2 regions of the Pseudoalteromonas sp. LC2018020214 genome follow, and region 1 is predicted to be linked to the other one. Evidence: riboswitches for the same ligand, from Rfam matches in the RefSeq annotation. Region 1 holds a riboswitch; the other holds the start of a gene.
What was found. Region 1 has a riboswitch for lysine ahead of dapA (4-hydroxy-tetrahydrodipicolinate synthase). Riboswitches for the same ligand answer to the same signal wherever they lie in the genome.
Positions count from the first base shown of each region.

Region 1 (7,029 bases):
TTACCTTGCACTTCAGCGCCATGCATATTGGCCTGAATGTAAACACTTGGCCCTGTGCCATCGCCTTTTAAACGATACACAGGAATTGTAAGCGGTAAGCCGTTTGCAACTTCCCCTACTACAATGTTCTCTTGGCTAATGTGTGTTGTATTACTCATACTTGTTACCTTAAATAATGGCTGGCATTTTCGGCTTGGCGAACACAGGTAAGTGTACCGTTTTGCAAGGTGTACTCAGCAGCTAGCTCATGGCATAAAAAATACGGCATACTTTCGGTAAAGCCGTAAGCACCGCATTGGCTAAACACTAGCCAGTCGTGCTCATTTAAATCGCTTGGTAAGTTATGTTCACCCAAGCAATCAAGCGCTGTACAAAGTGGGCCATATAAAGTGACCGCTTGAGTTTTAGCACTGGATTCACGCAGTAATGCAGCAGGAAAGTCTTGGCTGGTAACAGCAGGGCGTAATAAGTGATTTATACCGCCGCTTAAAATTACTTGTTCTTGATTGTAGTTTTGTTTGCGCTCTACTACTGGGTTTGCGTAATGACCGCATTCGCCAACGGCATAGCGACCAAGTTCCATCCATAATTCTTCTACACCCGCATCATTTTTAATTTTAGCGAGCGCAGCAATTAAGTCATCCCAATCAAGTGTTGCTTCGTTTTGTGTATAAGGAATACCTAAGCCGCCGCCTAAATCGAGAATCTTAAGGCTAATATTTAAATCGCTGGCAAGTTGGCTAAGAGGTGCAATCATTTGTGACCACAAGCCGCTTAGTTTTTGCGTGCTAAGCATGTTGCCCCACTGAAAGATATGCAGGCCGTCAAATTTAAGCGCAGGGTAGTCAGCTACATTGAGTGCTTGCCATTCATTACAACCCAAACCAAACGGCGTAAGGCTGTCGCCGCCCAGTGGGTTTTTTTCACCTTCAGGCCAACGTAATTGTACACGCAGTAATACTTGTAACTGCGTATTTTGTAATTGTGCTTGTTGGTTTAACCAACGTACTTGATTGAGGCTTTCGGCTACGAATATACGCACGCCGCGCTCAATAAAGTGTTTAATTTGTTTAGGGCTTTTTGCAGGCCCTGTGTTGAGCACGCGCTGTGAGCTAATACCTTGTGCGAGTACTTGCTCAAGCTCACCTTTACTTGCTACGTCAAAATTAAAACCAGCGTTGTCTAAGCTTTGAATAATTTTAGACAATGGATTTGCTTTTACCGCGTACCATAGTTTTACGTCGGTTTGCGCAACTAAACGCGCAAGATGCGTGTTTAGTTTATCTAAGTCGTAAACAAAAAAAGGTGTATCAAGTTGTTGTGTAATAGTATTTACAGCGGTTTTGATAGGCGTGCTCAAAAAGCTCATTATCGTAAAACCTCTTCAAGCAATAACGATGCATCGCTTTTCTCGTCGCGGTATTTAACTATTAACGCACACGACATGCTTAGGCCTTGCTCGCGCGCCCATTCGTTTGACGCAGGGCGAGAGCCTGGTATTACAATCGCGTACTCTGGGATTGGCTCGCCTTTATCAAGTTGGCGCTCGTTTACGCAGTCGTATACTGGAATAGTTGCTGATAAACGCACGCCTGGGGCAAGTACTGCGCCTTTTTTAATGACTACGCCTTCAACAATAATACAGCCTGCACCAATAAAGGCGTCGTCTTCTACAACTACTGGGCTTGCACCGATTGGCTCAAGTACACCACCAAGCTGAACTGCAGCACTTAAATGTACGTTTTTACCTACTTGTGCACAAGAACCCACTAATGCGTGGCTATCTACCATTGTGCCTTCGTCGATATATGCACCAATGTTTACATACGCTGGTGGCATAATAATCGTGCCTTTAGCAACATAAGCACCACGGCGAACACTTGAGCCACCTGGTACCATACGAACGCCATCATCAGTACTAAATTCTTGCGGAGCTAAGTTATGTTTATCAACAAAGCCGCCTGCAAACTCAGTATTAGTGCCATTTTTAAAGGCTTCTAAAATGCCTTGCTTTACTTCTACGTTAGCTTGCCATTGGCCGCTTTCGTTTTGTGATGCTGCGCGTACTGCGCCCGATTCTAAATTATTTAATAGTTCTAACCAGCTCATTATAAAAACCTGTATTTAATGCCAAGATAAAATGGTGTTGTTTGCAGTTGTAATGCAATCGGTTTGAGTTAACTCAAGATGTGTTAAAGGTGGACGAAGTTGCGGGCTGCTTAAGCGGCCTTGCAAATGCATCAGTACCTTTACGGGAATAGGGTTTGCGACAGCAAATAGGCTATTAATAGCGCTTGACCACTGGGCAAATAAGTTAGGGTGTTGACCACTTAAACTGCGCTTAACAAACTCGTGAGTTTGTTCAGGCCATGCGTTTGCAGCTACCGACACCAAACCTTTTGCGCCAGCTTGAGCAAAATAAGGCATTAGCGCATCGTCGCCACTAAAAATAGCTAAATTAGGCGCCGCTTGGCGGTAAGCTTCAAACTGAGCAATACTGCCGCTCGCTTCTTTTAACGCCCATAAATTTTTATTGTTTTGTAAGTTTTGAATTGTTGCCGCTGGGATGCTAACAGCGCTTCGACCCGGTACGTTATAAAGCATACATGGGTGAGCGCTTGCATTTAGTAGGCTTTCAAACCAATGAGTTTGACCTATAGCACCAGGCTTTGCATAAAGCGGTGAGCCAAGTAAAAAGCTATGAATTGGTAGTGTATTACAGTAATTAACCCACTCAATTTGTTGCTTTAAGTTACTACCGCCCACAGCAACCATGAGTGGTACTGTTGGTTTTAGCTGGCATACGTGTTCAACAATGGCTTGTTGCTCTTTTAGCGTTAGTGCTAAACCTTCGCCCGTACTGCCAAGTAGCAAAATACCGTTATGTGCCGCTTCTTGATCGCTAACCAGCTTAGTTAACGTGTTGTAGTCAACATCGCCGTGTTGATCAAATGGCGTAACGAGCGCGGTCCACAGTGAGTAGTCGTTTAAATTGAAGTTGTTGATCATCTCTCACGAACTTATAATTTGTACCAACTTTATTAAAAACGTGATCATTTTAGCGATAACTAATTTAATGCAATTGGTATTATTCGAAGAGTTAAAAAGCTTTATGGAAGGAGCCGCATTAACGTCGTTCGAACTAATAATTCGAAGAGCGAATGGGCTTAAAATAATAGGGCGCACGGCCTTAATATTTAAGACCAGAAGCTCTCCACCAAACTAACAAGCTGCTTTTTATAAGCAGCTATTGGTGACAGTCGCTAGGGTTCAACCTAGTCGCCCGAAATAAACACCTCGCAAAAGTGGTTACTTCTCGGCGTTAATTCCCCTCACGTATGCTTACTGGAGTTTGCGCTCCTAACATACGCTACCTGAATAACGCACCTCTTCTAGCCCTTTGCACCTGTTTGTAGGGTAAAACTTACAAACCTGTGCAATTTAAATAGGGTAATTACGGCGATTAAAGCATTTTAGCCGTCTAGGTGTCAAGCGACTAAATACAGATTAATTCATCGAAAAGAGGGGTGGTTACGTATTAGGTGCTTTTCTCGTACACTAGCAATATAAGTAGTGAGGTATTTAATTAGTATGGAAAAATTTAGCGATATTTATAAGCGAGCGGTAGAGCGAAAAGGCTCTGAAAAAATGCTTAAATTATTACTTGCAAAACCGCTATCTAAAAAACAACTAAGCACGTTAAGTGACGACGATTGGCTTGAAGAATTTACTCGAAAAGTATTTCAAAGCGGCTTTTATTGGTCAGTCATAAATAATAAGTGGGCAGGCTTTAGAGAGGTTTTTTGGGATTTTAGCGTTGATAAGTTACTAATGATGCCACCCGATATGCTGGAACAAAAAGCAACGGATGAGCGAATTGTTCGTAACTATAAAAAAGTAAAAACAATTACCGAAAATGCTTACATGATCCACGAAATAGCAGGGGAACATGGCAGTTTTAGTCAGTTTATCGCTAATTGGCCAACAGACGATATTATTGGTTTGTGGGCGTATTTAAAAAAACATGGTTCGCGTTTAGGCGGAAATACAGGGCCTTACGCGTTGCGAGCACTTGGTAAAGATACATTTTTACTATCACGCGATGTAGAGAATTATTTGCGTGCCCATAAAATTATAGACGGCGGCTTACAAACTAAAAAGTCACTAAATGCAGCCCAAGCTTTTTTTAACGAAATGCAAAAGCAAAGCGGCTTAAGTATGCAAGAGTTAAGCTTAATTGTTGCTTATGGCGTAGGTGACAACCGTGTTGGTATAAGTCAGCAATAATAGGAATTACCATGAAATTAGTGCCAAGATACACAGATATTGCGGAAAACTTCGCAATAGAAGATTTCCCTGCAAGTGTCGCCTCTCCTCAGTTATTACTGTGGAATGAGAGCTTAGCAAAAGAGTTTAATATTAACGTTGCGGCTGATTTGCGTGCCAGCACTTTTAGCGGTAACGAAAAACAGGCGATTCCTGCAGTAGCACTTGGTTACTCTGGGCACCAATTTGGACATTTTTCACCACGCTTAGGCGATGGACGAGCGCACTTACTGGGCGCTATTAGTGATGATGAAAACCAGTTATGGGATATTCAATTAAAAGGCTCTGGTGCTACTCCTTACTCAAGAGGAGGGGATGGGCGTTGCGCACTTGGTCCTGCTATTCGTGAATACGTAATGAGCGAGGCAATGCATGCGCTGGGAGTTAAAACCACACGCTGCTTAGCGGTTGTTGGTAGTGGTGAAACGGTTTATCGTAATCCGCCACAAGCAGGGGCTATAGTTACTCGTTTAGCAACGAGCCATATTCGTGTTGGCTCGTTTCAATATTTAGCAACGCAAGGCGATGTTGAAGGGCTTAAAAATTTAGCCGATTTAGCTATAGAGCGACACTACCCAGAAATAACGGATACAGGATCGCAGCGCTATTTAGCATTTTTAGGCGCTGTGATTAAAAACCAAGTTAAGCTAGTTGTGAGCTGGATGCGTGTTGGCTTTATTCATGGAGTAATGAATACCGATAATACGCTAGTAAACGGAGAAACCATTGATTACGGCCCGTGTGCCATGATGAATAGCTTCGACTTTGATACCGTATTTAGCTCTATCGACAAACAAGGTCGGTATGCATTTGGTAATCAACCTAATATAGCTAACTGGAACTGCGCACGCCTAGCTGAGAGTTTAATACCACTTATTAGCGATGATGACGAGCAAGCGGTTTCATTAATGACGCCATTTATTAATAGTTTTGCTGAGCAGTTTAATACTGAGTTTACGGCTATGTGGGCACAAAAACTGGGTTTAAATGAATCTAGCGATAGTAGTGGCGAGTTAATAGCAGAGTTGTTAACGCTATTAAAAGATAATCAGCTCGACTACACCAATGCCTTTGATGCGCTTACTGAATCCTTAAAAGGAGAAAAAAGCGTACCTGAGTCGCTAATTGAATGGAGAGCTAAGTGGGTAAGCTTAACTGACGATAATAGTTATGAAGTAATGAGAGCTGCAAATCCTCGTGTTATACCGCGAAATCATGTGATCGAAGAAATAATTGCACAATATAACGCTACAGGATCTAGCGAGTTACTACAGCGCTTTATAAAAATAGCCGGCAATCCATACTCTAACGGTGAAGAATTATCAGAATTTTGCTCTCCACCGACTAATGATAATGACTACCAGACTTTTTGTGGTACTTAATACTTAACTTTAAATATAACCGCATGATTAAAAAGAGTCATTTTTTAATCAAACATGCGCATATACCTAGGGGAATGCTAATTCTGGTGGTATTATGCGCACAATATAAAGCAAGCAATATTTCTTTGCATTTATAAGTGCATTCAATTTAATTGCTCTTACATTCCTTGCTAAGTACTAATTTACAAAAACTACTATATTTATTTTTCAATAAAGTTTTAATTTCGCCTATAGTAAGTGGATGTGTGTTGTGACAAGGCATAGAAAAAAAGTTATAAACTTTATTTTTCGTTAAGTATTGATTAACAAAGGCTCAGTTAGTCTATATAAAACTGATTGAGCTAGTATCGATTAGCTACAATTTAAAATTGTTCAAATGGGAAGAAAACAATGAAATTAAAAACACTTACAATTGCAATCGCGTTGGCTGCAACTAGCGCATCTACATTCGCTGCTGATAAAGAAGAAGGTTTCTACATTGGCGCATTTGGTGACTACTATGACGCATCTTGGAAAAACATGCGTGATCAAGCCGGTCTTGACGTAAACGAATCAACTGGCTGGGGTGTTGAAGCTGGTTACCGTTTCAGTGATTACTGGAGCGCACGTCTTGAATATGCAGACATGGATTTTAATGCTTTTGATAAAGTTGCTGGCAACCGTAACAATATTGATGGCGAGCGTTACGGTATTGATGCTCTTTACCATTTAGACGGCGGTCCTTTCTATGGTCTTTTCGGTATTAAAGAAATTGACGTAGTTGATGACAACACATTCTTAAATGCAGGTGTTGGTTACCAGCATTTCATTACAGATGGCTTATTTGTAAATGCTGAAACAGCTGTATATCAAGGTCTTGACCGTGGTTATACAGATGTTGGCGCTAAAATTGGTATTAACTATTTATTTGGCCAAAACTCTGCACCGGTTGAGCAAGTTAAACCTGCTCCTGAAGTTGTTGAAGTAGCTGTAGCCCCTGCAGACAGCGATAACGATAATATTGCTGATACAGATGATAAGTGTCCTAACACACCTATGACTGATGCTGTAGATGGTACTGGTTGTACTTTATATGAAGATAAAGAAGTAACAGTAAGCTTATTAGTGACTTTCCCTAACAATGCTTCTGCAGTATCTACTCAATACTTAAATGATATTGAAAAAGTATCTGCATTCTTAAAAGAGTACCCAGATACAACAGTACTATTAGAAGGTCACACTTCTGCTGTAGGTAAAGCAACTTACAACAAATGGTTATCTAAAAAACGTGCTGATGCTGTAGCTAAGCAACTTGTTGCTGATGGTATTGCTGAAGATCGTA
Region 1 covers NZ_CP066804.1:179,181-186,209, forward strand. Annotated here, with positions in the region: gene JG479_RS00845 (succinylglutamate desuccinylase/aspartoacylase family protein) at 1-158, opposite strand, end outside; gene JG479_RS00850 (PLP-dependent decarboxylase) at 164-1,369, opposite strand; gene JG479_RS00855 (2,3,4,5-tetrahydropyridine-2,6-dicarboxylate N-succinyltransferase) at 1,369-2,109, opposite strand; gene dapA (4-hydroxy-tetrahydrodipicolinate synthase) at 2,125-3,009, opposite strand; lysine riboswitch at 3,200-3,400, opposite strand; gene JG479_RS00865 (DNA-3-methyladenine glycosylase I) at 3,592-4,287, shown strand; gene JG479_RS00870 (protein adenylyltransferase SelO) at 4,299-5,708, shown strand; gene JG479_RS00875 (OmpA family protein) at 6,099-7,029, shown strand, end outside.

Region 2 (7,029 bases), 1.7 Mb from region 1:
GGGTACGTAATTGCTCCAGCATACGTTTGTCGTTATACGCTTTACCTGAGCGCTCAATGTGCAGTATTTGCTTACTTATTTGCTCTTCAATGAGGGTAAAACATGCATGAAACTCACCACGAATATCAACCATTTCAAGCATTGGCTCTATGTATTCGTCAAAGGCTTCTATTACTGCTTTATAACGTTTTTGCAGCGATTGCACTGCATTATTTGATTTGGCTTGTTCAACAATATTTAAAATAGCGTTTTCGTTGTGCGTATAGAGCTTCATTATTTTACGCACCCGATCATCCATAATGCGGCTGTAGCGGCGTAAGTCGTCAAAGTCTTCTATTTCGCCAGCGTTATCTAGGCGGTTACCTAAGCGAGCTAGGTCCTCTACTAATACGCTAATTTCTTGCGCTAAACCTAAATGCTCTTCTTGCAGTAAAAAAGTAGCAAAATCAGCAATAGCACGATTTATTTCAAGCTGAGAGGATTTAGCCAGCGGAATTAAAATATCTTGGTTTAACAAACGATTTGTTTCTTTATAAATGCGTTCGTTTGACCACGTAGGCTGCTTTTGCTTAATCGCGTTTTGTACGTCTTTTAGGCTAAAGTCAGCCATTTTAAAACGTTTAAATAATAGCTCTAATACACCCCAATGTTCGGTTATGGTGTTTAGCAGCTTTTTAGCTGGGATCATAAGGGGTTACAACATCCTAGTATTTTATTATTGAGTTCTTTTAGAAGACTCATTATTACGTATTTTTAATTAACCTTGTCTGTATATAGTATTCGTTTTTAAGACCATTTAATAATAGTTTTTGCATAGAGGCAGTGCTAAAATTCGCGCCGAAAATAGGCACATGAAATGGAATGTTATTTGTGTGTTCTTTAAAACTATATCAAAGGTTGTTTAACTACCATGGTTTCCTCGATTATTCTAACCCTGATAGCGATTGCATTTTTACTGATCGTTATAGAAGATATAATCCACGTAAATAAAGCTAAAACCACGCTGTTTTTTGGTACGCTTTGCTGGATTCTTCTTTTTATATACCCTCTACACGGGCAAAGCCCCGATACGATTCAACATCTTTTAAATGAAAATATTTTAGAAATTGCCTCATTATGGCTATTTTTAATGGCTGCAATGACCTTTGTAGCGTATTTAAATTCAAAGGGGTTTATAGAAAATATTGTGCACCGCGTTATGCCAAAAAGTATTAGCGAAAAAAAGCTCATGTTTTTGGTGGGTGGATTTGCATTTTTGTTTTCGTCGATTTCAGACAACGTAACAGCGACGCTTATATCGCTTGCGGTTGTTATGTCGTTAAAACTTGAACCTAAAAAGCTCGTTAAATACGCCACGCTTATTGTGTTTGGGGTTAACTCAGGTGGGGTATCGCTAATAACCGGTGACGTAACCACACTAATGATATTTTTAGATGGCAAAGTAACCATTGCTCATTTATTACTACTTATAGCGCCAGCACTTGCAAGCGTTATGCTGCTTGCCGCGTTACTGTCTATAGGTATGAAAGGGCGTGTTGAGTTTGCTAGTGCAGGTAAAACCCGCATTGAAAAAACCGACATAACCATTGCTGTTATATTTTTATCTACCGTAGTGAGCACACTTACGCTGAGTGTAATTTACAGCGTACCGCCTTTATTAACCTTTTTGTTTGGCTTATCAGTGATGTTTTTAGTGGCGCAATTTTTAATGCGCAAAAAAGACATAAACAAAGACATAATCGATTTTGTTCGCGATATAGAATACGACACATTATTGTTTTTTGTAGGCGTACTTTTACTTGTAGGCGCACTTAAAGAAATTGGTATGTTGAGTAAATTTACCGACCTATACACGGTAATGGCACCAGAATACGCAAACTACTTAATGGGCATATTATCAGCAGGGGTCGATAACGTACCGCTTACCGCTGCCTTATTAAAAGCCGATATAGTAATGAGCCAACAACACTGGTTGTCGTTTACGTATGCAACGGGCGTGGGCGGTTCAATGCTTATTATTGGTTCGGCTGCGGGCATTATTGCCATGAGCAAAGTTAAAGCGCTTACCTTTATGAGCTACTTGCGTTTATCGCTGCATTTATTAATTTGTTACACGGTTGGTTATGCGGGCTCGTATTACATGGGCAGTTTTATTTAACTCATAAATTATTAAATGCTTGACAGCTAGACGTCTAAACGATAAATTTCAAAGCCCCGCTACTTAGTGGGGTTTTGTTTTATTAGCCACTGGTTAATAAAGCATTCAGAAGAGGTGCGATACTTAGGTACTTAATGTTAGGCGACGAAAGCCGATGATCATTAGGGAGGGAAGTACTCGCCGAGGAAAATAATGATACGTCGTCATTGTTTTTCGGTTTATGGGGCTGAATCCTCAAAACTGTCACCAATATAGGTGGAGAGCTTCTGGCAGTGGACTTATCTTCAAGCATTCCTTTGCCAAGTTCTTCTTGTTTTATTGCGGTTTGGATACCGCGAAAGGAGACTAAATGACTACCCAATCAGTGCCACAAACAGTATCAGGCGCAAAATCAGATTACATCGTTGCCAAATTTGGCGGAACCAGTGTTGCAAATTTTGAAGCGATGAGTCGCTGTAGCGAAATTATTGTTGCAGATAAAAGCGTACGTATTGTTGCCGTGAGCGCCAGTGCCGGCGTAACTAATCACTTAGTTGCACTGTGTAAATCAAGCATTACTCCTAGTGAGCGCCAAGAACACATAAACGGCGTGCTTGCTATTCAACAAACTATCTTAGATGAATTATCGCTAGATGCCGATTTAGTAGTTGGCTTTAACGAAACCCTAAAAGCATTTCAAACATTGGCTCAAGAGCCACTAACAACCGATCAGCAACACGACGAACTACTTAGCTTTGGTGAGCGTTTATCGTCGTATTTGTTTGCACAAGTGCTGCGTTTACAAGGCTTAAATGCCGATCGCTTTGATGTGCGCAAGGTGCTTAAAACCGATAGCCAATTTGGCAAAGCAACGCCTAATGTTGCAGCCACAGCACAAGCTGCTAAAGAGCATTTAATCCCGTTATTAGACGCTCAAGTAATTGTGACTCAGGGATTTATTGGCAGTGACGAATACGGTCAAACAACAACGCTAGGACGTGGTGGTTCTGACTACAGCGCTGCACTTTTAGCTGAAGCAATTAACGCTAAAAGTGTGCATATTTGGACCGACGTAGTGGGTATTTTTAGCACCGACCCGCGTTTGTGCGCAAAAGCGACGCCTATTGCACGCTTAAGTTTTGACGAAGCCGCTGAAATGGCGACCTTTGGCGCAAAAGTATTACACCCAGCAACTATTTTACCAGCGAGCCGTAGCCACATTAACGTATTTGTTGGTTCTAGCCGAGAGCCAGAGCGTGGCGGTACGTGGATTGAGCGCGAAAAATCGCAGCAACCAGGTATACGCGCAGTAACGCAACGTAAAAACCAAATATTGCTTACACTTAAAAGCCCAGAAATGCTACTAGCAAGCGGCTTTTTAGCACGCGTATTTACACTATTAAGTGAATACAATATATCGGTTGATTTGGTAACCACATCAGAAATCAGCGTAGCTATAACTCTTGATAACGCGCAAAACGCTTCGCGCCCAGAACTCGACCAAGAATGCCTAGATAAGCTTGCAGAGTTTTGCCATGTTTCGGTAGAAAACAACCTAACATTGGTGGCACTTATTGGCTCTGAGATTCAATTACGCCAACACGAAATGAACTTAATGAGTGTATTAAAAGACTTTAACATACGATTAATTTGCCATGGTGCTAGTAAGCACAACCTATGCTTTTTAGTAGAGCAAACTGAGTCAGATAACGTAGTACAGTCTATTCATAGCCGTTTATTAGAAAACGATTTTGCTGCGTAAGTAACCGTTATTCAGGAAAATCACCTAGTAAAGTTACCTAGTAAAATTAACTAGTAAAGTTACCTAGTAAAATTAACTAGTAAAGTCACTTAATAAAGTTACTTAACAAAGTCGGTTAATAAAAAGCATCGCCAGTCGGTGCTTTTTTTATGCACCACACTTACATCAAAGCAAACATTGCTGTCACTGCTATCAGCTACAGTAACGCTATTACTGCAAGCACTCAGCTTTGCACTATGTAATTCGTCAAACACATTGGGGCTAAGTAGTTGTGCAATAGGGCGGCTGGTGGCTTTAGCAAGTGACTCTTTTAATGTCCAAATTCTAAAAAACGTATCTGCTTGGGCTTGGGTATTAGTGGGCTTGGTGATAAGTGTAATTTCATCATTATGATAAAAATGCTTAGCAAGCTTTTCAAACGGGCGCTTTAGGCTTACTTTTTCAATATCAAAACCAAACTCACTTTTATCAAAATTTAGCGCGACCCCAACTAAACCATGCGAGTGCGAAATACAGGTATTAATAACATCACCACTCACATGTATTTGCAGCTTTGAGCTTGCCTCGTCAAATTCGGTACTCATTTTATTAAGGGCTACGTGCGCATGTTGCGGCTGCGCTACTTTAATAAGGTGTTTTAACAATAACCGCGTCGCTAAATACTCTTGCTTAGCTGGCGGGCTTTTACGGCGGTTTATAATGGTTAATTCAAATGGGCTTAAGCAATCGGGCAAATTAAAGTCACTAAGCTCAAGTGTTTTAGCATTAAATAATAAAATACTGTTACTCGCAAAAGACAAATTTGCCAATTGAGTTGAAGTAATACTCAAGGCGTTTTTAAAATAGTGTTCAGTCATAAAAGCCCTAAAGCAAAAGAAGTCGCTGATATTGTGAGCGGTTAACGCCACTAATAAAGGCTGGGTACAATTTTATTACTCAGCTGGCATGAAATATGGTTTAATTCACAATAATCAAAATAATAACAGATTTGTAGATGTATGGCACAAGTGCGTGATGGGTTTCAAAGCCGACTTGGTTTTGTTTTAGCCGCTGCTGGCGCAGCAGTGGGTTTAGGTAATATTTGGGGTTTTCCTACGCAAGCGGCCAACCATGGCGGCGGTGCATTTTTACTGGTTTACTTTATTGTTATATTTTTACTTGCGCTTCCTGCGCTGTATACCGAACTTTATTTAGGTCACAAAGCACAAGCTAATCCTGTAAAAGCATTGGGCGATGCATGGCAAAACACTAACCGTAAAGTAGGTGCAGCAGCAGGTTATATAGGCCTTGCGGGCGCAGTTGTTATGCTAAGTTTTTACTCAATAGTAGCTGGGTGGATGCTCTCATACGCTATTGAACCCATAACCACCTTTTTTGGGTTTACAGGCGCAAGCGAGTTTTTACATAGCGACTCAGTGTTGCGTAATTTTGTATTTACGCCGCTTATGCTTATTTTAACTGCCAGTATTATTTTAAAAGGTGTTAAATCGGGAATCGAAACCTGGTCGCGCCGTTTAATGCCACTGTTACTTGTGCTGCTAGTTGGTTTAATTGCCTACATTGCAACACTCGATGGCGCAAGCGAAGGCTTTGCCGCGTATTTAATTCCTGATTTTAGCCAAATACTCGACCCTAATTTAATTATTGCCGCAATGGGGCAAGCGTTCTTTTCGCTCTCTTTAGGTGTGGGCTGTATGATGATTTACGGCTCGTATTTACAGCCAGATGCTAATTTACCAAAGCTCACCGCAGGTGTTGCTTTACTCGATACCAGTGTCGCGTTTTTAGCGGGCTTACTTATTATTCCTGCTATTTATGTGGCGCAACACAACGGTGTTGAAGTATTTAGTGGTGGTAAATTGATTGGCGAAGGGCAACTTATTTTTGCTATTTTACCTGAGCTATTTAGCACCATGGGCGAAATTGGCTTATTAGTTGGTTTATTGTTTTTTGTATTAATGTCTATCGCATCGGTTACGTCAACTATATCGACCACCGAAATTCCGGTAGCGTTTTTAGTAGAAAACCACAACGTTAGTCGCACCAAAGCAACGTGGGCAGTGAGCGCCGTTGTACTTGTGTGTGCAAGCGCCATTATATTAAATTTTGATTGGTTATTTGGCTTAGTCATTATGCTATTTACTCAATACCAATTACCGCTTATGGGTTTATTTTACTTTATTACAGTAGGGTGGATGTGGCAGCGTGGTAATAAATTACACCAAGCAACAACAGGCGTACATTACTGGTTTGCTCAGTATATTCGTTTTGTTTGCCCAATATTAATGACCTTGGTATTTGCAAACGTTGCGTTTGGCTAAGCTCTATTTAAAGTAAATTTTTAAACAAAAAAGCGAATAGGGCTCACCTTATTCGCTTTTTTTGTGCCTATTATTTAGGTATAGCCAAGAACTTTATAAAACCTCATTAGTTAGAGGTTTACCTTCATTTACTTCAAGCGCGTTAAGTAGGGTTGTGTTTGCTATTTCGGTGAGTGCCTCTTGGGTAAAAAAGCCCTGATGGCCTGTTACTAAAACATTTTTAAAGCTCACTAAGCGCGAAAATATATCGTCTTGATTTATTTCGTCGCTGTGGTTTTTAAAAAACAGCTCCGACTCTTGCTCGTAAACGTCGAGCCCTAAATACCCTAATTTTTTAGTTTTAAGCGCATTAATGCACGCTTTGCTGTTAAGCAGTGCCCCGCGAGAGGTGTTAATAAGCATAACGCCGGTTTTCATTTTACTAAATGCCTCATCATTTATTAAATGATGAGTTTGTTCCGTTAGTGGGCAATGTAAAGAAATCACATCGCTTTGGCTAAGTAAGGTGTTTATATCGGTAATTGTATAATTGCCAGGTTGTGCGTATGGGTCGCACACTAATACTTTAGCGCCAAAGCCATTTAAAATGTTGCACAGCGCAAGGCCAATTTTACCGCAACCTACAATACCCACGGTTTTATTGTGCAAGTTAAAGCCTAGTAATCCATTTAAATCAAAATTGTCTTCGCGTACGCGGTTATACGCTTTATGCGTTTTACGGCTAAGCGTTAGCATAAGTGCAATACAATGCTCGGCTACGGCCTCAGGGCTGTAAGCCGGTACGCGTAATACTTTAATTTTATGTGCTT
Region 2 covers NZ_CP066804.1:2,182,765-2,189,793, reverse strand. Annotated here, with positions in the region: gene JG479_RS09630 (hypothetical protein) at 1-688, opposite strand, end outside; gene nhaD (sodium:proton antiporter NhaD) at 911-2,158, shown strand; lysine riboswitch at 2,260-2,432, shown strand; gene lysC (lysine-sensitive aspartokinase 3) at 2,508-3,899, shown strand; gene JG479_RS09615 (4'-phosphopantetheinyl transferase family protein) at 3,998-4,756, opposite strand; gene JG479_RS09610 (sodium-dependent transporter) at 4,898-6,220, shown strand; gene JG479_RS09605 (2-hydroxyacid dehydrogenase) at 6,314-7,029, opposite strand, start outside.
Region 2: another riboswitch for lysine. It lies ahead of lysC (lysine-sensitive aspartokinase 3); the one in region 1 lies ahead of dapA (4-hydroxy-tetrahydrodipicolinate synthase).